DNA from 3 places in the Streptomyces stoeckheimensis genome. Region 2 is predicted to be linked to each of the others. Evidence: riboswitches for the same ligand, from Rfam matches in the RefSeq annotation. Region 2 holds a riboswitch; each other region holds the start of a gene.
What was found. A riboswitch is a leader RNA that binds a small molecule or an ion and turns the genes downstream of it on or off. The one in region 2 is predicted to bind thiamine pyrophosphate.
Positions count from the first base shown of each region.

Region 1 (7,652 bases), 1.9 Mb from region 2:
ATCATCTCCGACGACAACACCTCCGGTGTCATCGTCGAGCTGAAGTGCGAGACGGACTTCGTCGCCAAGGGCGAGAAGTTCCAGGCCGTCACCAACCAGCTGGCCGCCCACATCGCCGCGACCTCCCCGGCCGACGTCGAGGCGCTGCTGGCGTCCGAGATCGAGCCCGGCAAGACCGTGCAGGCGTTCGTGGACGAGGCCAACGCCAACCTCGGCGAGAAGATCGTCCTGGACCGCTTCGCGCAGTTCACCGGCGGTTACGTCTCGGCGTACATGCACCGCACCATGCCCGACCTGCCGTTCCAGATCGGCGTCCTCGTCGAGCTGGACAAGGAGAACGCCGAGGTCGCCCGCGGCGTCGCGCAGCACATCGCCGCGTTCGCGCCGAAGTGGCTCTCCAAGGAAGACGTGCCGGCCGACGTGGTCGAGTCCGAGCGTCGCGTGGCCGAAGAGGTCACCCGCGCCGAGGGCAAGCCCGAAGCCGCGCTGCCGAAGATCGTCGAGGGTCGTGTCAACGGCTTCTTCCGCGACAACACGCTGCTCGGCCAGGACTACGCCCTGGACAACAAGAAGTCGGTCCAGAAGGTTCTGGACGAGGCCGGTGTCACCCTGGTGCGCTTCTCGCGCATCAAGGTCGGCATCTGAGTCCGTCCGTACGCGACGGACACCGGACCCCGGTAGGGTCTGAAGCAGTCGCCCGCGTTCGCGCAGGGCGACCGCAGATCTGACGAGGAGGCCATTGCCGTAGAGGGAACCGCGAGGACCCACCGGCAATGGCCTTCTTCGTATGTGCACGAGGAGATCTCCATGAATCAGGGCGTGGACACCCACACCGCTTCCGACGACAAGAGCGACCAGGACAAGAAGGGCCGCCGCTTCATGCTGAAGCTGTCGGGCGAGGCCTTCTCCGGTGGCGGAGGACTGGGCGTCGACCCCGACGTAGTCCACGCCATCGCCCGCGAGATCGCCGCGGTGGTCCGCGACGGCGCGGAGATCGCCGTGGTGATCGGCGGCGGCAACTTCTTCCGCGGCGCCGAACTCCAGCAGCGCGGCATGGACCGGGCCCGGTCCGACTACATGGGCATGCTCGGTACGGTCATGAACTGCCTTGCCCTCCAGGACTTCCTGGAGAAGGAAGGCATCGACTCCCGCGTCCAGACGGCCATCACCATGGGCCAGGTCGCCGAGCCGTACATCCCGCTCCGTGCCGTTCGGCACCTGGAGAAGGGCCGCGTCGTCATCTTCGGCGCCGGCATGGGCATGCCCTACTTCTCCACCGACACCACGGCCGCCCAGCGAGCCCTGGAAATCGACGCGGAAGCCCTTCTCATGGGCAAGAACGGCGTCGACGGGGTCTACGACTCCGACCCCAAGAAGAACCCGGACGCGGTGAAGTTCGACGCGCTGGAGTACAGCGAGGTGCTGTCGCGCGACCTCAAGGTCGCCGATGCCACCGCCATCACGCTGTGCCGCGACAACAAGCTGCCGATCCTGGTCTTCGAGCTGCTCGCCGAGGGCAATATCGCGCGAGCCGTCAAGGGTGAGAAGATCGGCACGCTCGTGAGCGACCAGGGCACCCGGGCCTGAGCAGGCCCCGTCCGCCTGAACCATCCATTTCTGACATGCAGGAGCACGTGGTGACCGAAGAGATCCTCCTCGAGGCCGAGGAGAAGATGGAAAAGGCCGTCGTCGTCGCCAAGGAAGACTTCGCCGCGATTCGCACCGGTCGTGCGCACCCGGCGATGTTCAACAAGATCGTGGCGGAGTACTACGGCGCCATCACGCCCATCAACCAGCTCGCCTCCTTCTCGGTCCCCGAGCCGCGCATGGCGATCGTGACCCCGTTCGACAAGAGCGCCCTGCGCAACATCGAGACGGCCATCCGCGACTCCGACCTGGGCGTCAACCCCAGCAACGACGGCAGCATCATCCGGGTGACCTTCCCCGAGCTGACGCAGGACCGCCGCAAGGAGTACATCAAGGTCGCGCGCACCAAGGCCGAGGACTCCAAGGTGTCGATCCGCGCCATTCGCCGCAAGGCGAAGGACGCCCTCGACAAGCTGGTCAAGGACAAGGAAGCCGGCGAGGACGAGGTGCGCCGCGCCGAGAAGGAGCTCGACGACACCACCGCGAAGTACGTCGCGCAGGTGGACGAGCTCCTGAAGCACAAGGAAGCCGAGCTCCTCGAAGTCTGATGAACGACACTTCCTGGCAGCCGGAGCCGGTTCCGGCGGGTCCCGCCTACGATGCGCTGGTGGGCCCGCACACTCGGCCCATGCCCATCGTGCCCGATGCCGCCGGCCGTGACTTCGACGACCGGGAAGCACGCGATCGGGGGGCCGCCGCTGACGGCGGCTCCCTCTTCCGCGCCGAGACGCCGCCGCAGGAGCCCATGCCCAGCCCCCCGCCTTCGCCGGCACCGCAGGACGCCTCGCCCCCGCCTCAGAAGAAGCGGGCCGGGCGGGACCTGCGTGCCGCCATAGGGGTCGGAGTGGGCCTCGGCGCGGTGATCTTCGCCTCGCTGCTCATCGTCAAGGCCGTCTTCGTCGGCGTCGTCGTCGTGGCGGTCGTCGTCGGCCTGTGGGAGCTCACCTCCCGGCTCCAGGAGAAGAAGGGCATCAAGGCCCCGCTGGTCCCGCTCGCCATCGGCGGCGCGGCCATGGTCATCGCCGGATACGTCCGCGGTGCCGAGGGTGCCTGGGTGGCCATGGCGCTGACGGTGCTGGCCGTCCTCGTCTGGAGGATGACCGAGCCGCCCGAGGACTACCTCAAGGACGTCACGGCGGGTGCCTTCGCGGCGTTCTACGTGCCGTTCCTGGCCACCTTCGTCGCGATGCTGCTCACCGCCGACGACGGGCCGCAGCGGGTGATCACCTTCCTGCTCCTGACGGTGGTCAGCGACACCGGGGCCTACGCGGTCGGCTGGCGCTTCGGCAAGACCAAGCTCGCCCCGCGCATCAGCCCCGGAAAGACCCGCGAGGGGCTCTTCGGAGCGGTGGCCTTCGCGATGGCGGCCGGCGCGCTGTGCATGGAGTTCCTGATCGACGGGGGCGTCTGGTGGCAGGGCCTGGTGCTCGGCCTCGCCGTCGCGGTCAGCGCCACGCTCGGCGACCTCGGGGAATCCATGATCAAGCGGGATCTCGGGATCAAGGACATGGGCACCCTGCTGCCGGGCCACGGCGGCATCATGGACCGGCTGGACTCCCTGCTTCCGACGGCCCCGGTGGTCTGGCTGCTGCTGGCGCTGTTCGTCGGCACCGGCTGACCTGCGAAAAGACGCCCGTCCAGGCGGGGCGGTTACTCTTGGAAGGCGCGCTGCTTCTGCGGCGCGCCTTTCGTCTTACAAGGAGTACCTGCCATGGCCCGCCCAGTCCCGGGAGAGCTCACTTTCGTCGCCCCTCGTGGAGCGAAGAAGCCGCCCCGGCACCTCGCCGACCTCACCCCCGAGGAGCGCCGGGAGGCGGTCGCCGCGATCGGTGAGAAGCCCTTCCGGGCCAAGCAGCTCTCCCAGCACTACTTCGCCCGGTACGCGCACGACCCGGCCGAGTGGACCGACATCCCCGCGGCGTCCCGCGAGAAGCTCCAGCAGGAGCTGCTGCCGGACCTGATGAACGTCATCCGCCACATCTCGTGCGATGACGACACCACCCGCAAGACCCTGTGGAAGCTGCACGACGGCACGCTCGTCGAGTCCGTGCTGATGCGCTACCCGGACCGGGTCACCATGTGCATCTCCTCGCAGGCCGGCTGCGGCATGAACTGCCCGTTCTGCGCCACCGGCCAGGCCGGTCTCGACCGCAACCTGTCGACGGCCGAGATCGTGCACCAGATCGTCGACGGCATGCGCGCCCTGCGCGACGGCGAGGTCCCCGGCGGGCCCGCCCGGCTGTCGAACATCGTCTTCATGGGCATGGGCGAGCCGCTCGCCAACTACAACCGCGTCGTCGGCGCCATCCGCCGCCTCACCGACCCGGAGCCCGACGGCCTGGGCCTGTCCCAGCGCGGGATCACCGTCTCCACCGTGGGCCTGGTCCCGGCGATGCACCGCTTCGCCGACGAGGGCTTCAAGTGCCGCCTGGCCGTCTCCCTGCACGCGCCGGACGACGAGCTGCGCGACACCCTGGTCCCCGTGAACACCCGCTGGAACGTCCGCGAGGTGCTCGACGCGGCCTGGGAGTACGCGGAGAAGTCCGGCCGCCGGATCTCCATCGAGTACGCCCTGATCCGCGACATCAACGACCAGGCCTGGCGCGGCGACCTGCTCGGCAGGCTGCTCAAGGGCAAGCGCGTGCACGTCAACCTGATCCCGCTGAACCCGACGCCGGGTTCGAAGTGGACCGCCTCGCGGCCCGAGGACGAGAAGGCGTTCGTGGAGGCCATCGCCCGCCACGGCGTGCCGGTGACCGTCCGCGACACCCGCGGTCAGGAGATCGACGGCGCGTGCGGTCAGCTCGCCGCCTCGGAGCGCTGATTTCCGCCAGTTAAGGTTTGCTTTCGGCCGCGGGGTACTGTGGCCGAAACCAATTTCATATTCCGACAGGGGAGCGCCACAGCGCTGAGAGTGCGGTATCCGTCACCGCAGACCCTCTGAACCTCGCCCCGGTCATTCGGGGTAGGAAGTTCGGTCATCACTCAAGCTGTTGCGCCCTGCCCGGCGTCCGCTCCACAGAGCGCCGGGCAGGGCCGCGTCTTCTCCTGGACATCCCAGGAGGAATGCACCAATGAGCACCACCAAGAAGATGGCGGGCGTCGCGCTCGCGGCCGCGCTCGGCGTCACCACGCTCAGCGCCTGCGGCGGCGACGCCAAGGACAAGTCCGCCGGGGCGAGCGACGCCCCGAAGTCCAAGACGATCACCCTCGTCTCGCACGACTCCTTCAACGTGACCGACACGGTCCTCAAGGAGTTCGAGCAGCAGAGCGGCTACACCGTCAAGGTCCTGAAGTCCGGAGACGCGGGCGCGGCACTGAACCAGGAGATCCTCACCAAGGGCTCTCCGCGCGGCGACGTCTTCTTCGGCGTGGACAACACGCTCCTCTCCCGGGCCCTCGACCAGGGCATCTTCACGCCGTACGAGGCCAAGGGGCTGGCCGACGTGAAGCCCGAGTTCGTGCTCGACAAGGAGCACCGGGTCACCCCCGTGGACTCCGGCGACATCTGCGTGAACTACGACAAGGCCTACTTCGCCGACAAGAAGCTCGCCCCGCCGCAGACGCTGGACGACCTGATCAAGCCGGAGTACAAGAACCTGCTGGTCACCGAGAACGCCGCGACCTCCTCGCCCGGCCTCGGCTTCCTCCTCGCCTCCGTCGGCAAGTACGGGAACGAGGGCTGGAAGGACTACTGGAGCAAGCTCAAGGCCAACGGCGTCGAGGTCGTCGACGGCTGGGAGCAGGCCTACAACGAGCGCTTCTCCGGCTCGGCCGGCGGCAAGAAGGCCAAGGGCGACCGCCCGCTGGTCGTCTCCTACGCCTCCAGCCCGCCGGTCGAGGTCCTCTACGGCGAGCCGCAGCCGGCCGAGGCCCCGACGGGCGTCGCGACGGGCACGTGCTTCCGCCAGACCGAGTTCGCGGGTCTGCTCAAGGGCGCGAAGAACGAGGAGGGCGGCAAGGCGCTCCTGGACTTCCTGATCTCCAAGAAGTTCCAGGAAGACATGCCGCTCCAGATGTTCGTGAACCCGGTGACCAAGGACGCGGTGCTGCCGGAGCTGTTCACCAAGCACGGCGTGGTCATCGAGAAGCCCGAGACGGTCGCCCCGGAGGCCATCGCCAAGAACCGTGACCAGTGGATCAAGACCTGGTCCACCCTCGTCGTGAAGTAGGACGAGTGAGCGAGGCTGCGAAGGAGAGCGGGCGGGCCACGGCCGTCAGGCTCGGTCTGATGGCCGTGCCGCTCGTCTTCTTCGGGCTGTTCTTCGCGTACCCCGTGGCCGCGATCGTGGGGCGCGGGCTCAAGTCGGACGCCGGCTGGCAGTTCGGCCGGATCGGCGAGGTGCTGGCCCGGCCCGACATCGGCGACGTGCTCTGGTTCACCACCTGGCAGGCGCTCGCGTCCACGGCGCTCACGCTCCTGATCGCGCTCCCCGGCGCGTACGTCTTCGCCCGCTTCGAGTTCCCCGGCAAACAGCTACTGCGGGCGCTCGTGACGGTGCCGTTCGTGCTGCCGACCGTCGTGGTCGGCACCGCGTTCCTGGCGCTCGTAGGACGCAACGGTCTGTTGGACGAGGTGTGGGGGATCCGCCTCGACACGACCGTCTGGGCGATCCTGCTCGCGCACGTCTTCTTCAACTACGCCGTGGTCATCCGCACGGTGGGCGGGCTGTGGGCGCAGCTGGACCCGCGCCAGGAGGAGGCCGCCCGGGTGCTGGGCGCCGGGCGGTTCGCCGCCTGGCGGCGCGTGACGCTGCCCGCGCTGGGGCCGGCCGTCGCGGCCGCCTCGCTGATGGTGTTCCTGTTCACGTTCTCCTCCTTCGGTGTCGTGCAGATCCTGGGCGGGCCCGCGTACTCCACCCTGGAGGTGGAGGTCTACCGGCAGACCGCGCAGCTCCTGGACCTGCCGACTGCCGCCGTGCTGACGATGGTGCAGTTCGCGGCCATCGGAGCGATCCTCGGCGTGCACGCCTGGACCGTGCGCAAGCGGGAGACCGCACTGCGGCTGGTCGACCCGGGGCGGACCACGCACCGGCCGCGCGGCTGGGCCCAGCGCACCCTGCTCGGCGGGGTGCTGCTGACCGTGGCACTGCTGATCGTGGCGCCGCTCGCCGTGCTCGTGGAACGTTCCCTCGACGCCCCCGGCGGGTACGGGTTCGGCTTCTACCGGGCGCTCCAGGAAGTCGGCGCCGGTGGCGGAACCTTCCTGGTGCCGCCGCTGGAGGCGATCTGGAACTCCCTGCAGTACGCGCTCGCCGCCACCGCCATCGCGCTGGTCGTCGGCGGGCTCGCCGCCGCGGCACTGACCCGCCGCGCGGGCCGTTTCGTACGGGGCTTCGACGCGCTGCTGATGCTCCCGCTGGGGGTGTCGGCCGTGACCGTCGGCTTCGGCTTCCTCATCACCCTCGACAAGCCGCCGCTGGACCTGCGGACCTCGTGGATCCTGGTGCCGCTGGCGCAGGCGCTGGTGGGCGTTCCCTTCGTCGTACGGACCATGCTGCCGGTCCTGCGCGCGGTGGACGGACGGCTGCGGGAGGCCGCCGCCGTGCTCGGCGCCTCACCGCTGCGGGCCTGGCGGGAGGTGGACCTGCCGATGGTGCGGCGGGCCCTGCTGATCGCGGCGGGCTTCGCCTTCGCCGTGTCCCTCGGGGAGTTCGGGGCCACCGTCTTCATCGCGCGGCCCGACCATCCGACGCTGCCGGTCGCCGTGGCGCGGCTGCTGGGGCGGGCCGGGGAGATGAACTACGGGCAGGCGATGGCCCTGAGCACGATCCTGATGCTGGTGTGCGCGGTGTCCCTGCTGGCGCTGGAGCGACTGCGACCCGACAAGACCTCCGGAGAATTCTGATGACCCTGCTTCAACTGGAAGGGGTGTCGGTCCGCTTCGGCGAGCGTGCGGTCGCGTCCGCCCTGGACGGTGTGGACCTGGCGGTCGCCGAGCACGAGATCGTGTGCGTGCTCGGGCCGAGCGGAAGCGGCAAGTCCACCCTGCTCCGAGTGGTGGC
Region 1 is NZ_CP169550.1:2,681,658-2,689,309, reverse strand. It holds gene tsf (translation elongation factor Ts) at 1-645, shown strand, start outside; gene pyrH (UMP kinase) at 808-1,587, shown strand; gene frr (ribosome recycling factor) at 1,638-2,195, shown strand; gene ACE1OC_RS12005 (phosphatidate cytidylyltransferase) at 2,195-3,265, shown strand; gene rlmN (23S rRNA (adenine(2503)-C(2))-methyltransferase RlmN) at 3,359-4,471, shown strand; TPP riboswitch at 4,529-4,637, shown strand; gene ACE1OC_RS11995 (thiamine ABC transporter substrate-binding protein) at 4,722-5,819, shown strand; gene ACE1OC_RS11990 (ABC transporter permease) at 5,879-7,495, shown strand; gene ACE1OC_RS11985 (ABC transporter ATP-binding protein) at 7,495-7,652, shown strand, end outside.
Region 1: linked by a shared signal. The riboswitch ahead of ACE1OC_RS11995 (thiamine ABC transporter substrate-binding protein) and the one ahead of thiC (phosphomethylpyrimidine synthase ThiC) in region 2 are both predicted to bind thiamine pyrophosphate.

Region 2 (7,652 bases):
GGCCGGGCTCCCGCTTCCCACCGCGTACCACCTGCTGCGCACCCTGACGCACGAGGGCTATCTGCGCCGGGAGAGCGGAGTCTTCGTCCTGGGGGACGCCGCTGGCCGACTGGCCGGTGGCGGGCTTCAGCAGAAACGTCGCAGCATGATCCTCGACTCCCTCGCGCACTTCCGCGACGCGGTCGGGGCCCCCGTCTACTTCGCCGTCTACCGCGAGGGTGAAATCGAGGTCGTGGGCGTCTCGGACACCCCGGCGAACCCGGCCTGCGAAGAGTGGGCAGATTTCCGCGAGACCGGCCACGCGCACGCCATCGGGCAGTGCCTGCTCGGCCAGCTCGACGAGAAGGCGCGCAAGGACTACTACGACCGTCATCCGGTCGAGGCCATCACCGCCTACACCGTGCGGGACGTACGGGCTCTGGAGCAGCGGATCAGCTCCATGGAGCGGATGCAGCCGGTGACCGAGCGGCAGGAATACGCCCTGGGCACGGTGTGCGCGGCCATCCCCATCACGGCCGGCGACACCGCCGCGACGATGGCGATTTCTCTTCCTCTGCACCAAGAAAGTCGATTGCTGTATGCGGTCGATCGGCTACGGAGTGAAGTAGGCGCGCTGTTGAGCACCCTCTCGTTCTCTATCAGTATCTGAAAACTCACTCCTTGTGATCTGCAAGCGCTTCCACCACTCTTGTCAAGAGGGCCTTGGGGGATCATTCCTGGCCACTTCCACTACAGCGGGGTAGGCAATGCGCGAGTCGGTACAGGCAGAGGTCATGATGAGTTTCCTCGTTTCCGAGGAGCTCTCGTTCCGGATCCCGGTGGAACTCCGGTACGACGCTCGTGACCCCTACGCAGTCCGCCTGACCTTCCACCTTCCCGGAGATGCGCCCGTGACCTGGGCGTTCGGCCGGGAGCTCCTTCTCGACGGCATCAACAAGCCGTGCGGTGACGGCGATGTCCACATCGCCCCGACCGATCCGGAGGAACTGTCCGACGTCCACATCCGGCTGCAAGTAGGTGCAGACCGGGCTCTCTTCCGCGCCAGCGCGGCGCCACTCGTGGCGTTCCTCGACCGTACCGACCGGATCGTTCCGCTCGGCCAGGAGCGCAACCTCGGGGACTTCGAGGAGAACCTCGACGAGGCGCTCGACAAGATCCTCGCGGAGTCGCAGCAGAACGAGCAGAACGCGGGCTGACGCGAGCCCGGCCGGACACCTCGTGACCAGGGTGCGCCGGCAAGCATCACCGCACCACCGCATCACCGCACCACGGCTCAGCGTGCCGACACGCTGAGTGCTCCGCCTTGCCGTTCCTCACGACCGGCCGCCTGCGCGAAACTGACCCGTCGCGCGCGCCGGTCCGCCTTTCAGCGCTTGCGTCGCCGGCCCCGGCCGCCGCGGAGCGGCCCCGAGGCCGCTGTGGCCGCCGGGGATTCCGCGCGGTCCGCGGACACCACCAGTGCGGCCAGAGCCGTCGTCACGGGTACCGAGGCGACCAGTCCGATCGAGCCCACGAGGGTTCGTACGATCTCCTCCGCGACCAGCTCGCTGTTGGCCACCGACCCCATGCTGCTGTTCGCGATCGAGAACAGCAGGAGCAGGGGCAACGCCGCGCCCGCGTACGCCAGTACCAGCGTGTTGACCACCGAGGCGATGTGGTCCCGCCCGATGCGGATGCCCGCCCGGTAGAGCCCGCGCGGGCCCATCGACGGGTCGGCCTGGTGGAGTTCCCAGACCGCCGAGGTCTGAGTGACGGTCACGTCGTCGAGTACGCCGAGCGATCCGATGATGACACCCGCAAGCAGCAAACCGCTCATGTCGATGTTCGGGTAAAGCCCGTGGATCAGCCCGGTGTTGTCGTCCGTGTTGCCGCTGAGGAACGCCCAGTCGATGAACAGCGAGCCCAGCAGGCCGATCAGCAGCAGCGAGATGATGGTGCCGAGGACCGCCACCGAGGTGCGGGCCGTCAGCCCGTGGCACATGTAGAGCGCGATCAGCATGATCGCGCTGGCTCCGACCACCGCCACGACCAGCGGATTCGACCCCTGCAGGATCGCCGGGAGGATGAAGAGGGTCAGCACGGCGAAGCTGACGACGAGGGCGATGAGCGCGAACAGCCCGCGCATCCGCCCGACGATGACCACCGAGAGGGCGAAGATGCCGGCGAGCAGGGCCATCGGCAGCTTGCGGTTCACGTCGATCACGGAGTACTGGAGATCCCGGGGCGCGTCCGGGGCGTAGGCGACCACCACGCCCTGGCCGTCCGTCAACTGTCGTGGTGCGCCCGGCTGGACGATCTCGACGAACTCGCGGCCCTTGTCGGGCCCGCTGCCGACCTTGATCGTGGCCTTCTTGCACTCGCCGTTCTGCGCGGCCAGGGCCTCGCGCCCCTCCGGGGTGGAGGTGTCGCCGGTGGGCGGCACCTGCGAGGCGTTCACGGATTTGCAGTCGACGTTCTGCAGCGCGACGACCGAGCCCTGCTGGGTCTGCCGGTCGAAGCCGACCCCGGTGCGCTCGTGGCCCGGCGCACCACCGGGCCAGAGCACCACCATGCCGATCACGACGGCGGTGGCGAAGGGGATCAGCACGGCCGCGATCACCTTGCGCAGGTGCTTCGAGACGGGGGCCGCCGGGCCATGGCTGTGCGCATGGCCGTGGGAGTGTCCGGCAGAGGGGGCGGGCGAGTGACCGGGTTCCGCGTGCGCGTGGCCTGCGTGGCCGGCGTGACCAGCGGGATCCGTGGGTTCGGTGGGGGGCTGCGGCGAGGACGTCACTGACTGATCATCGCAACAGATGAGGGGGCCCACTGTTCAGCACGCCACACATGACGCTAGCGTGGGGGCTACTTTGCACAACGCGGGAGCTCGGAGCACCGGGCTGAGAGGGCGCTGATCACCGTTCGCATTCGAATATGCGTACGGGAGGAGGCTGCGTCGACCGCCGAACCTGTTACCGGGTAATGCCGGCGTAGGGAGATTAGGTCTCATGACCATTCAGGACGCACGCACGCCTGCCGTCAGCCAGGACGCCGACGGCCAGACCGAGCGCCAGCCGGGCTGGCACAAGGGGTACGTGGCGGGCTCCCGCCCCGACATCCGGGTGCCGGTCCGCCAGGTCCACCTCACCAACGGCAAGGACGTGACGCTCTACGACACGTCCGGCCCGTACACCGACCCGCAGATCGAGACCGACGTTCGCCGGGGCCTGCCGCCGCTGCGCGAGAACTGGATCATCAGCCGCGGCGACACCGAGGAGTACGCGGGCCGCCCCGTGCGCCCCGAGGACGACGGCATCAAGCACACCTCGCCCCGCGGTGGCCTCAAGAACCTCGACGCGGTCTTCCCGGGCCGTCCGCGCCAGCCCCGCCGCGGCCGTGGCGGCGCCGCGGTCACGCAGCTCGCGTACGCCCGCCGGGGCGAGATCACCCCGGAGATGGAGTACGTCGCGATCCGCGAGAACGTCTCCCCCGAGGTCGTCCGCGAGGAGATCGCCGCAGGTCGCGCGGTCATGCCGGTCAACGTGAACCACCCCGAGATCGAGCCGATGATCATCGGCAAGCGGTTCCTGGTGAAGGTCAACGCCAACATCGGCAACTCCGCGGTCACCTCCTCGATCGAGGAGGAGGTGGACAAGATGACCTGGGCGACCAAGTGGGGCGCCGACACGGTCATGGACCTCTCGACCGGCCGCAACATCCACACCACCCGCGAGTGGGTGCTGCGCAACTCTCCCGTGCCGATCGGCACCGTGCCGCTGTACCAGGCGCTGGAGAAGGTCGACGGCCGCGCCGAGGACCTGACCTGGGAGATCTACAAGGACACGGTCATCGAGCAGGCCGAGCAGGGCGTCGACTACATGACGGTCCACGCCGGCGTGCTGCTGTCGTACGTGCCGCTGACCGCGCGCCGCAAGACCGGCATCGTCTCGCGCGGCGGCTCGATCATGGCCGCCTGGTGCCTGGCGCACCACAAGGAGAACTTCCTCTACACGAACTTCGAGGAGCTCTGCGAGATCCTCGCGGCGTACGACGTCACGTACTCCCTGGGTGACGGCCTGCGCCCCGGCTCCATCGCGGACGCCAACGACGCGGCGCAGTTCGCGGAGCTGAAGACGCTGGGCGAGCTGAACACGATCGCCAAGCGCCACAATGTGCAGACGATGATCGAGGGCCCCGGGCACGTCCCGATGCACAAGATCAAGGAGAACATCGACCTTCAGCAGGAGATCTGCGAGGAGGCGCCGTTCTACACGCTCGGCCCGCTGACCACCGACGTCGCGCCCGCGTACGACCACATCACCTCGGGCATCGGCGCCGCGATGATCGCCTGGTGGGGCACTGCGATGCTCTGCTACGTCACGCCCAAGGAGCACCTGGGCCTGCCGAACCGCGACGACGTGAAGACCGGTGTCATCACGTACAAGATCGCGGCCCACGCGGCGGACCTGGCCAAGGGCCACCCGGGCGCCCAGGAATGGGACGACGCCCTGTCGGACGCGCGGTTCGAGTTCCGCTGGGAGGACCAGTTCAACTTGGCCCTCGACCCGGACACGGCCCGTGAGTTCCACGACGAGACCCTCCCGGCCGAGCCGGCCAAGACCGCGCACTTCTGCTCCATGTGCGGTCCGAAGTTCTGCTCGATGAAGATCTCCCAGGACATCCGCCGCCAGCACGGTGGCGACCTGGGCGCCGAGGAGATCGAGGCGGGCATGGCGGAGAAGTCCGCCGAGTTCGCTGCCGCGGGCAACCGCGTGTACCTGCCGCTGGCGGACTGACCTCCCGCCACCGGCACATACGGACGGCCCGCGACACCGAGGGGGGAGTCGCGGGCCGCCGTTGGGACCTGACGTGGGCGGACGGTCAGGCGAAGGCCCGGGAGCCCACGCCCAGCTTGCGCCGTGCGAACTCGAGGTTCGCGAGGACCCGGTCCTGCTGGTCGTCGGGAAGTTTGCCGCCCTGGAGCAGGAGTTCGCAGCAGTCCAAGGACTCCTGGTACTCCCCGGTCCAGTACGCGGCCACCGCGAGTTCGTCGAGTGCGCGCCAGTCGTGCCAGGAGAACTCGACGAAGAGGATGTCGTCCGGGGGCGGCATCCGTACTGCCTGCCGGGCGAACAAGTAGGCGAGGGGCCAGCGGCTTTCGAGGCGACAGAGCCGGGCGAGGTCGCCGAGGGCCTCGGCGCGTGAGGGTCGGCTCTCGTGTGCCCGCAGGTAGCGGTCCATCACCTCGGCCGACGGCCTTTCGAGGGTGACCGCGAGCCGTGCGGCGTAGAGCTGTGCGCAGTAGGTCTCCTCGGCCCAGCCGCCCATGGCCACCCGGTGGTCGTAGGCGTCGAGGGACTTCTCCGGCTCCCCCGCGTCGCGCCAGCTCTGGGCCAGGTAGAACGCGTAACGCGTGTTGCCGGGTTCCTTCGCGAGGCCTTCGGTGAGGACTTCCGCATCGCGCAGATACTTCGCCCGCTGGCCCTCTTCCCGGAGGCGGGCCCCACCGCCGACGGAGAGGATGTTGAACCCCTCGATCACGTCGCGGCCGTACTCGGTGCCGCAGTCGATGTACTCGTGGAGTACGCCCACGTAGCGCCAGGGCAGCCGGGTGGAGACCAGCGCCGGCCGCCAGTGGACGATGGGACCGTCGTGCAGTGCCACCTGGTACGCGTCGAGGGTCAGGTCCGGCATGCGGAACCCGGGCTGGATCTGCATCTCGTCGTCGCCGTCGATGAACAGCAGGTAGTCCGCGCTGGAGCGCGCGAGTTCGATCGCCTCGGTGCGGCTGCCGTCGAAACCCTTCCACGGTCGGTCGTGGAGCGTGCCGGGCAGGTCGGCGAAGCAGTCCCGGATGACGTCCTGGGTGCCGTCGGTGGAGCCCGTGTCCACGATCACCCAGGTGTCGATCAGTGGGCGCACCGACTCCAGGCACTTCCGGATCGTCGGCGCCTCGTTCTTGACGATCATGTTCAGACAGATGGTCGACCTCACCGCAGCACCCTCTCGTCGGACGGATCGCGGGCGACGTTAGGGAGTACGGGTGCCGATGGGGCGGCGGCACGCCGGTGGCGCTACCAGCCGGTGGGCGGCGGCGCATCCGTTCGGGGGCGTCTGATAAGCCGTTCTGCTGATAGACATCCCGGCCGTCTCAAGATCCCGGCGGCTCCGTCCGTAAGCCCCAAGGACGTTTGAACTCGCAGCCGGGGCGCTCTCCGTTCCGGCTCGCATTCCGTTCCGAAGGAGCGCTGCAGATGAGTCGTGAGCACCAGACCAAGCTCCGTCTTGGTCCTGTCCCCCGCAATCGTGCCTGGATCGCGGGAGGTGCCCTGGCCTCGCTTTCCCTCGTACTCGTGGGCATGGCCAACCCCGTTGTCGCGGCGGTCAAGCCGACGGTCACGGCCGTGAGAGCCACGACCCCGTCGGGCGGCGGCGGAGGAGGCGAGGACTGCGAGCCGCACGACGGACCGCCACAGGACTGGAGCCGGGACGGCGGGGACGACGACGGGCACGGCGGCTGGGGCGACGACGAAGGGCGCGACCACGACCACGGCTGCCCGTCGGCCGGCCCGACGGGGCCAACGGGGCCGGCAGGTCCCAGCGGAGCGACGGGTGCGACGGGCGCGACGGGAGCCAGCGGCGCGACGGGCGCCACCGGTGCCGACGGGGCCACGGGCGCGACCGGCACGGCAGGTGCCGATGGCGCGACGGGCCCGACCGGTCCGACTGGCCCGACCGGTGCCGATGGTGCGACGGGTGCCGATGGTGCGACCGGTGCCACGGGCGCTGACGGTGCGACGGGTGCGACTGGCCTGACGGGTCCGACGGGTGCAGACGGTGCGACGGGTGCTGACGGTGCGACCGGTGCGACGGGTGCGACTGGCCTGACGGGCCCGACCGGCCCGACGGGTGCTGATGGTGCGACCGGTGCGACGGGTGCGACTGGCCTGACGGGCCCGACCGGCCCGACGGGTGCTGATGGTGCGACCGGTGCCACGGGAGCGACCGGCCTGACAGGTCCGACCGGCCCGACGGGTGCCACAGGTGCGACCGGTGCCACGGGCGCTACGGGTGCGACCGGTACCACGGGTGCGACCGGTCCTGCCTCGGCATGCAACGCCATCGCCAACTACAAGCCCACCGCCTCCCGAGAGATCAAGGCGGTGATGATCAATGGGGTCGCGTACGTCGGAATCCGTGGTCTCGGGAACCCCAACACGAACTTCGACTGGCACAACCTGACCAACCCCGCGCGCAACCCGAACTACCCGTCCGGGGTCGCGTGCGGAATCGCCGTGGACGAGCACGCCAACGGGGCGAACATCGAGATCTCGACCATCACCGGGCAGGTCTGGGAGACCTTCTGCGACGTCGACAACCCCACGCCGTCCCTGGATTGCGGGACGGCGGCGGTGGGTGATCAGCACCCCTGGGTTCAGATCATCCCCGGCCCCCTGACCGCTCCCGCACTGAGGGCGCCCGCCAGGGACATGTTCCTCCAGAAGCCGCAGGCCACGAAGCCCGGCTTCAAGAACCGGTCCGGCAAGGTGCCGACGGGCAAGATGCCGGGAGCCCAGCACACGGTGCCGAAGGACAACAAGCACCGTGGGTAGTCCCCGAGTCCGGGAGCCGGTGAGCCTGGTGCGAGGAGCACCGTGACCCGACGGTGAAACCCA
Region 2 is NZ_CP169550.1:4,595,190-4,602,841, forward strand. It holds gene ACE1OC_RS20850 (IclR family transcriptional regulator) at 1-649, shown strand, start outside; gene ACE1OC_RS20855 (SsgA family sporulation/cell division regulator) at 747-1,196, shown strand; gene ACE1OC_RS20860 (YibE/F family protein) at 1,367-2,773, opposite strand; TPP riboswitch at 2,846-2,990, shown strand; gene thiC (phosphomethylpyrimidine synthase ThiC) at 2,985-4,772, shown strand; gene ACE1OC_RS20870 (tetratricopeptide repeat-containing glycosyltransferase) at 4,858-5,970, opposite strand; gene ACE1OC_RS20875 (hypothetical protein) at 7,143-7,589, shown strand.

Region 3 (7,652 bases), 1.9 Mb from region 2:
CCCTTTCCGCGGCCGATCATCCACTTGTTGACCGGCGTCGTGACGACGAAGGCCACCGCGAACGCGATCGCGAGCGCGGTCCAGAACAGTGCGTCCGACAGCATCGCGTCCATGGCTCCGGGCCAGAGCAGGATCACCCCGTTGTCGATCACTTCCATGACGGCGATGGAAAGGGTGTCCGCCGCCAACGCCACCCGAATGGCCGTACGGAAATCCAGGCCGGCGGCGCGGACCCCGCGCAGGGTGAGCGCGTAGCCGAAGAAGAACGCGAGGACGATCGCGAGGGCCATCGTCGGGGCGTTCCCCCAGCCCAGCGCCGTTCCGATGACCATGCCGAGCACCTCGCCGATGGCGCACCCGGTGAGGCAGTGGAGCGTGGCCTGCGCGGCGGCGGCCCAGGTGACCTTGCCGCCGGAGGTGGTGTGGTGGTGGCCGTGGTGCTCAGGCCCCGAGTGGCCTTGGTGCTGGTGTTGTCCGTGGTGCTGCTCGTGCGCGTGTTCCATGACAACCCCCTGGCGAGGAACGCCGGATAGCGGCTCTGTCGGTCGATATGACAGAACCGTATACCCCCCTGGGGTATTCCTCAACGGGGTCGAGGGATCAAAGGATCAGCCGAGCTCGCGCAGCTCCTTCAGCAGCGCCACGTCCGCCGCGTGCCCTTCCTTGCCGCCGGGCGTCTCGATGATCAGCGGTACGCCCTCCATCGCCGGGTGCGTGAACAGCTCGGCGAAGGCGTCGCGCCCGATGTGCCCCTGACCGATCTGCGCGTGCCGGTCCTTGTGGGCGCCCACACCCTCCTTGGAGTCGTTGGCGTGCACCAGCTTCAGCCGGTCCTCGCCCACCGTGTCCACCAGCAGGTCCAGCGTCTGCTTCGTCCCGCCCGGCTCCGCCAGATCGTGCCCGGCCGCGAAGATGTGGCAGGTGTCGAGGCAGATCCCCAGCATCGGATGCCGGTCGAGGGCGTCGAAGTACGGGCCGAACTCCTCGGCGGTCGAGCACAGCGAGGAACCCTGACCGGCCGTGGACTCCAGCAGCAGGAAGGGGTCGTCGTCATGCGTCAGCTCGTCCAGCAGCGGCAGCATGTGCTCCCTGACCTGCGCGTACGCCGCCTCGCGCGGCCGGCCCCCGGTCGCCGAGCCGGTGTGCACGACCACCCCGAGCGCACCGATCGCGCGGGCCCGGCGCAGCGAGTGCCGCAGCGATTCCACGGACTTCTCGACGGTGGCCTCGGTGTGCGAGCCGAAGTTGATCAGGTACGGCGCGTGGACGTAGGCCGGGATCCCCTCGGTCGCGCAGGCCTCGCGGAACAGCTCGTCCTGGGCGGGATTGCCGACCGGGGTGGCCCAGCCGCGCGGATTGGCGACGAAGACCTGGACGGCCTCGGCACCCATCTCGCGGGCGTACGACAGCCCGACCGAGGCCAGCCCGCCCGCGACGGGCACGTGCCCGCCGACTGGATTGCGGCCCGTTGAATTGTTGTTCATGGCGTGCTGTTACAGCCCCTTGGTCCTGATGGTGATGGTGCTGCCCTCGGCGGCGTTCTGGCCCGCGGGGACCGACTGGGAATCGACGGTGTTGCTGAAGGAGAGGAAGGGCTTGTCGACCTTGACCTTGAAGCCCAGCCCCTCCAGGGTCTTGCGGGCCGCGTCGGCCTCCTGGCCGGTGACGTCCGGGACCGGGATCTGGCGGGGCCCCTTGGACACGGTGAGGGTGACGGTGTCACCCGCGGCGGCCTGGCTGCCGGCGCCGATCGACTGGTTGGCGACCGTACCGGCGGGGGAGGGGGAGTTGACCTCCTCCGGGGCCGTCTCCACCTTCAGGCCGAGGCCCTCCAAGGTGGAACGGGCCTGGTCGAGGGAGGTCCCCGTGACGCGCGGGACCGGCACCGGGCGGCCCTTGCTGACCACCATCGTGACCAGGGTGTCGAGGGACCGCTTCTGGCCGCCCGTCGGGTCCGTGCTGATGACCGAGCCCTGCGCGACGTCCTGGCTGAAGGCTTGCGTGACGGCCCCCGGCGTCAGGCCGACCGAGGTCAGCTCGGCCTTCGCGGCCTCCAGGGGCTTGCCCTTGAGGTCGGGTACGACGACGACCTCGGGTCCGCGCGAGATGGTGAGCGTCACCGCGCCGTTGCCGCGGATGCGCTTGCCGCCGGCGGGGTCGGTGTTCATCACGGTCCCCTTGTCGAAGGCGGCGCTGAACTTCCGGTCGACCCGCTTCACTCCGAGTCCGGCCGCCGACAGCTGGGACTTGGCCTCCGCCTCGGTCTTGCCGAGCAGGTTGGGGACCTTCGTGAACTGGCCGGAGCTGATGTACCAGACCCCCGTGCCGAGGCCGAGGAAGAGCAGGACGCCGAGTACGACGAGCAGTACGCCGGGCCGCCGGATCCGGGAGGCGGCCGGCGCGGGCGCCGGGGGCAGGGGCGGAGCCGCGAGCCGGGAGGTGTGGGACACCGGCTCGGCGTGCGAAGCGTGTGTGGTGTGCGCGGCATGCGAGGCGTGCGAGGCCTGCGTGGTCACCGGGCGGGGGATCACGCTGGTGCGGTCCTCGGCGGCGGTCCGCTCCGAGGCCCGGGCCTGCGGAGGTACGGCGTCCAGCTCGGAGTCGGAGAGCTGGGCACGGGCCCCTATGGCCAGCCCGAGGAGAGCGGCCGCGTCGTAGGGACGCAGATCGGGGTGGCGCGCGGTGGCCTGGGCGACGAGCTCGTCGAGCGCGACGGGCAGCCCGGGGACGGCGGCCGACGGCGGCGGGACGTCCTCGTTGAGGTGCTGGTAGAGCACCTGGGCCGGGTTGGTGCCGGTGTGCGGCTTGGAGCCGGTGAGCATCTCGTAGAACACGACGCCGCAGGCGTAGACGTCCACGCGGGTGTCCGTGACGCCGTTCTCGATCTGCTCGGGGGCGAGGTAGGAGACGGTGCCGAGGACGGACCCGGTGGTGTTCGTGACGGAGTCCACGGACCGGACCAGCCCGAAGTCGGCCACCTTGACCCGGCCGTCGTCGCCGATCAGCACGTTTTCGGGCTTCATGTCCCGGTGTACGAAGCCGGCGCGGTGCGCGGCGCCGAGGGCGGCGAGCACCGGTTCGAGGATGTCGAGGGCCGCACGGGGCTGGAGCGCGCCGCGCTCGCGGAGCACGTCGCGCAGGGTGCAGCCGGACACGTACTCCATGGCGAGGTACGTGTACGGGCCGTGCGTCCCCTGGTCGAAGACGGCCACGACGTTGGGGTGCGCCAGGCGGGCCACGGACTTCGCCTCCCGGATGAACCGGTCGACGAAGCCGGGGTCGGCGGCGAGGGCCGGGTGCATCACCTTCAGCGCGAGGACCCGGTCCAGCCGGGTGTCGACGGCCCGGTAGACCGTGGCCATGCCGCCGGCCGCGATACGGGCGTCCACGCGGTAGCGGCCGTCGAGCGTCTGCCCGACGAGGGGGTCATCCAGGGTCGTGTCCACCCGGAGATTCTACGAGGGCCGGTCGAGCTCCCGTCCCGGGCGGCGGGGGGTTGCAGCCCAGCTGTGACGTGGGCGGTACGAGGGCCCCGCACGGGCGCGGCCCCGTACGCCGCCAAGCCCCGCACGCGCGGGAACCCGTATCGCCGCCCGCTCAGAACGCCGGGCGTTCCGGGTCCAGGGTGGCTCGGCCTTCTGCGGGGGAGGAGGCTTCTGCGAAGCGGCGTTGGGGGATGCGGCCCGCTCGGTGGGCCAGGCGGCCCGCCGTGACCGCGTCGCGCATGGCCGCGGCCATCAGGACGGGGAGCTGCGCCCGGGTCACCGCCGAGGCCAGCATGACCGCCGCGCAGCCCAGTTCCATGGCCAGGGCCACGTCCGAGGCCGTTCCGGCGCCCGCGTCGAGGATGACCGGGACCCCGGCCCGCTCGGTGATCAGCTCGAAGTTGTGCGGGTTGCGGATGCCCATGCCGGAGCCGATGGGGGAGCCGAGCGGCATGATCGCCGCGCAGCCCACGTCCTCCAGTTTGCGGGCGAGGACGGGGTCGTCGTTCGTGTACGGGAGGACCGTGAAGCCCTCGTCGACCAGGGTTTCGGCCGCGTCGAGCAGTTCGACGCCGTCCGGGAGGAGGGTGCGTTCGTCCGCGACGACCTCCAGTTTGATCCAGTCCGTGCCGAGGGCCTCCCGGGCGAGGCGCGCCGTCAGGACGGCTTCGCCCGCCGTGAAGCAGCCCGCGGTGTTGGGGAGGACCGCGATGCCGAGGCGGTTCAGGACGGACAGGACCGAGCCCTGCACCGTCGGGTCGAGGCGCCGCATCGCGACCGTGGTGAGTTCCGTGCCGGACGCGACCAGCGCCCGTTCCAGGATGTCCAGGCTCGGCGCCCCGCCGGTGCCCATGATCAGGCGGGAGGAGAAGGTCCGGCCGGCGAGGGTGAAGAGGTCGTCCGCCATGTGCTCAGCCTCCCTGGACTGCGGTGAGGACTTCGACGCGGTCGCCGTCGGTCACGGAGGTGTACGGCCACTGGCCGCGCGGCACCACGGTCTCGTTGAGGGCGGCCGCGACCCCCTTGGTGGCTTCGGTGAGGGTGGCGACCACCGTGGCGAGCATGGTCCCGTCCGCGATCTCGCGCGGCTCGCCGTTGACGGAAATGGTCATGCGAACGACTCCTGTCGCGTGAGGGTGGACGTGGGGGTGGGGGTGGGGGTGGGGGTGGCCGCGAGGGCGAAGCGGCGTGGGGTGAAGGGGCGGGCGATTTCCGGCAGTTCGCCGGTGGTCAGCAGGTCCGCCATCACGTCCCCCGTGAGAGGGGTGAGCAGGACGCCGTTGCGGTAGTGGCCGGTGGCCAGGTGCAGGCCGGGGAGTTCGGTCGGGCCGAGGAGGGGGGCGTTGTCCGGCGATCCGGGCCGCAGCCCGGCCCGGGTCTCCACCAGGGGGAGTTCGGTGATCCCGGGCACCAGTTCGTGGGCGTCGCGCAGGAGTTCGTAGACCCCGCCCGCGGTGACGGTGGTGTCCCAGCCGAGTTCCTCGCTGGTGGCGCCGACGACGAGTTCGCCGTTCTCGCGGGGGACCAGGTAGACGTGGCTGCCGCGCACGACGGCCCGTACGGTGCGGGACAGGAACGGGGCGTACGAGGGGGGCACCGCGAGGCGCAGCACCTGACCCTTCACCGGCCGTACGGGTGCCACGGCCTCGGGCGGTACGCCGTCCAGCCGGCCGCTGAGCGAGCCCGCCGCCAGCACCACCTGGTCGGCGCGCAGCTCCGTGGCGTCGGCGTCGTCGAGGACGGCGCCGCAGGCACGGTCGGCGGCGGTCAGCAGGCGCGCCGCCCCGGCGCGGTGCAGGGCGACCCCGGCCCGTTCGCAGGCGGCCAGCAGGGCGGCCGCGAGGCGGCGGGGATCGACCTGGTGGTCGCCGTCCACGCGCAGGCCGCCGCGTACGCCCGGAGCCAGCATCGGTTCCAGGCGGCGGCACTCGCGGCCGGTCAGCCAGTCGGACTCCAGGCCGCAGCGGCGCTGGAGGGCGTGCAGTTCGCGCAGGTGCAGCCGGTCGTCGGCGTCGAGGGCGACGGCGAGGGTGCCGCAGGCGCGGTAGCCGATGTCCATGCCGCCGCTGGCTTCGGCGAGCTCGGCGGCGAACTCGGGGTAGCGGGCCGCGGAGGCGAGGTTGAGCCCGAGCAGGGTCTCCTCGCCGTAGTGCAGCTCGGTGACGGCGGCCAGCATGCCGGCCGCGACCTGGGCGGCGCCGCCGCCGGGGGCCGGATCGGCCAGCGCGGTGCGCAGCCCGCGCCGGGCCGCCCGCCAGGCGGTGACCAGGCCGATGATGCCGCCCCCGATGACGAGGACGTCGTAGCCGGGACTCCGGCCGTTCCTGAATGAATGCATGGGCGTCCAGCCCCTCCCTTCGCCGGCATGACCCGGATCAGGTTCGTACGGTCGGAGGCCGGCCAGCCTCCCTCTCAGCCCGGTGCGCCCGGACTCCCGCGATAGGTTCGGTGCCAGAGTAACGCCGAGGCCGACGGCCGGTAAGGCTGCCTCCCCGGCGGCGGTGTCGGCCCGGCCGGCAGCCCGGCTTCCGCCCGGATCCCGGGAGGGTCGCCATCCGCTATTCCTGACGGACCGTCAGTTGATTAGGCTGGGCCGCGTGAGCGAGCAGACGCAACAGCAGACGCAGCAGGCGGAAGACACTCGGCGCGGCGTGGTGATCGTCGGCGCCGGGATGGCCGGGGTCCAGACCGCGGTCGCCCTCCGGGAACAGGGCTGGACCGGCCCCGTCATCCTGCTGGGGGCCGAACCCCACCAGCCCTACGACCGGCCCCCGCTGTCCAAGGCGGTGCTCCTCGGCAAGGCGGAGGACTCGGCCTTCGACGTCGACTTCGAGGAGCTCGGCATCGAGCTCCGGCTGGGGGTCGAGGTCACCGGGCTGCGGCCCGCCGACCGCGAGGTGGACACCGAGGCCGGACCGGTCCCGTACGAGGTCCTCGTGCTGGCGACCGGCGCCCTCCCGCTGACCCTGCCCGGCGCGGACGGCGTCCCCGGGGTGCACCTGCTGCGCACCCTGGACGACGCGGCCCGGCTGCGGCCCGTCCTGGCAGCCGGCTCGGCGGTGGTCGTGGTCGGGGCCGGCTGGATCGGCGCGGAATTCGCCACGGCCGCCCGCGAGGCGGGCTGCGCCGTGACGGTGGTCGAGGCGGCCGACCGGGTGCTGGCGGGCGCGCTGCCCGCGGAGGTGGCCGAGCCGATGGGGCGGTGGTATGCCGAGGCGGGCGCCGAGCTGCTGACCGGCGCGCGGGTGGCTTCCGTGGAGCCGGGCCGGGTCCTGCTCGCCGACGGGCGGGCGCTGCCGGCCGGGGCGGTGGTGGTGGGCATCGGCGCCCGGCCGGCCACCGGATGGCTGGCCGGGTCCGGCGTGGAGCTCGGCCCGGACGGAGCGGTCACCGCCGACGAGCGGCTGCGGACCTCGGTGCCCGAGGTGTACGCCGTGGGGGACTGCGCCTCGTTCCCGTCGGGCCGCTACGGGTCCCGGCTGCTGGTGCACCACTGGGACAACGCGCTCCAGGGGCCGCGGGTGGTGGCGGCGGACATCGTGGCCGGGGGCTCCGGGGAGCAGGTCTACGACCCGGTCCCGTACTTCTGGTCGGAGCAGTTCGGCCGCTTCGTGCAGTACGCGGGCCATCACGGGGACGCGGACGCGATGCTGTGGCGCGGTGACCCGGGGGCGGACACCTGGTCGGTGTGCTGGCTGCGGGAGGGGCGGCTGGTCGCGGTCCTCGCGGTGGGTCGCCCGCGGGACCTGGCCCAGGGGCGCCGGCTCATCGAGTCGGGGACCCCCGTGGACCCGGCGAAGGTCGCGGACCCGGGGACCGCGCTGAAGTCGACGGCCGCCTGACCCGGCGGGGGCGCGGGCCGGGGACGGGGCCGGCCTGCCCCGGGCGCCGTCCGGCTCGGGCCCGCGCCCGGGCCGGTTCCGGGCCGCCTGAGCCGGGCCCCCGCGGGTGGAAGTCCCCTACCCGCCCTTCGCCCGTTCCCCGGGCTGCGCCCGGACCCGTTCCGGGCTGAGCCCCGTTCCCCGGGCTGCGCCCGGACCCGTTCCGGGCTGAGCCCCGTTCCCCGGGCTGCGCCCGGACCCGTTCCGGGCTGAGCCCCGTTCCCCGGGCTGCGCCCGGACCCGTTCCGGGCTGCGCCCTGGCCCCCGGGCTGCGCCCGGACCCCTT
Region 3 is NZ_CP169550.1:6,497,294-6,504,945, forward strand. It holds gene ACE1OC_RS29415 (DUF4396 domain-containing protein) at 1-503, opposite strand, end outside; gene ACE1OC_RS29420 (deoxyribonuclease IV) at 609-1,484, opposite strand; gene pknB (Stk1 family PASTA domain-containing Ser/Thr kinase) at 1,494-3,446, opposite strand; gene ACE1OC_RS29430 (thiazole synthase) at 3,598-4,392, opposite strand; gene thiS (sulfur carrier protein ThiS) at 4,397-4,597, opposite strand; gene thiO (glycine oxidase ThiO) at 4,594-5,823, opposite strand; TPP riboswitch at 5,821-5,933, opposite strand; gene ACE1OC_RS29445 (NAD(P)/FAD-dependent oxidoreductase) at 6,083-7,327, shown strand.
Region 3: linked by a shared signal. The riboswitch ahead of thiO (glycine oxidase ThiO) and the one ahead of thiC (phosphomethylpyrimidine synthase ThiC) in region 2 are both predicted to bind thiamine pyrophosphate.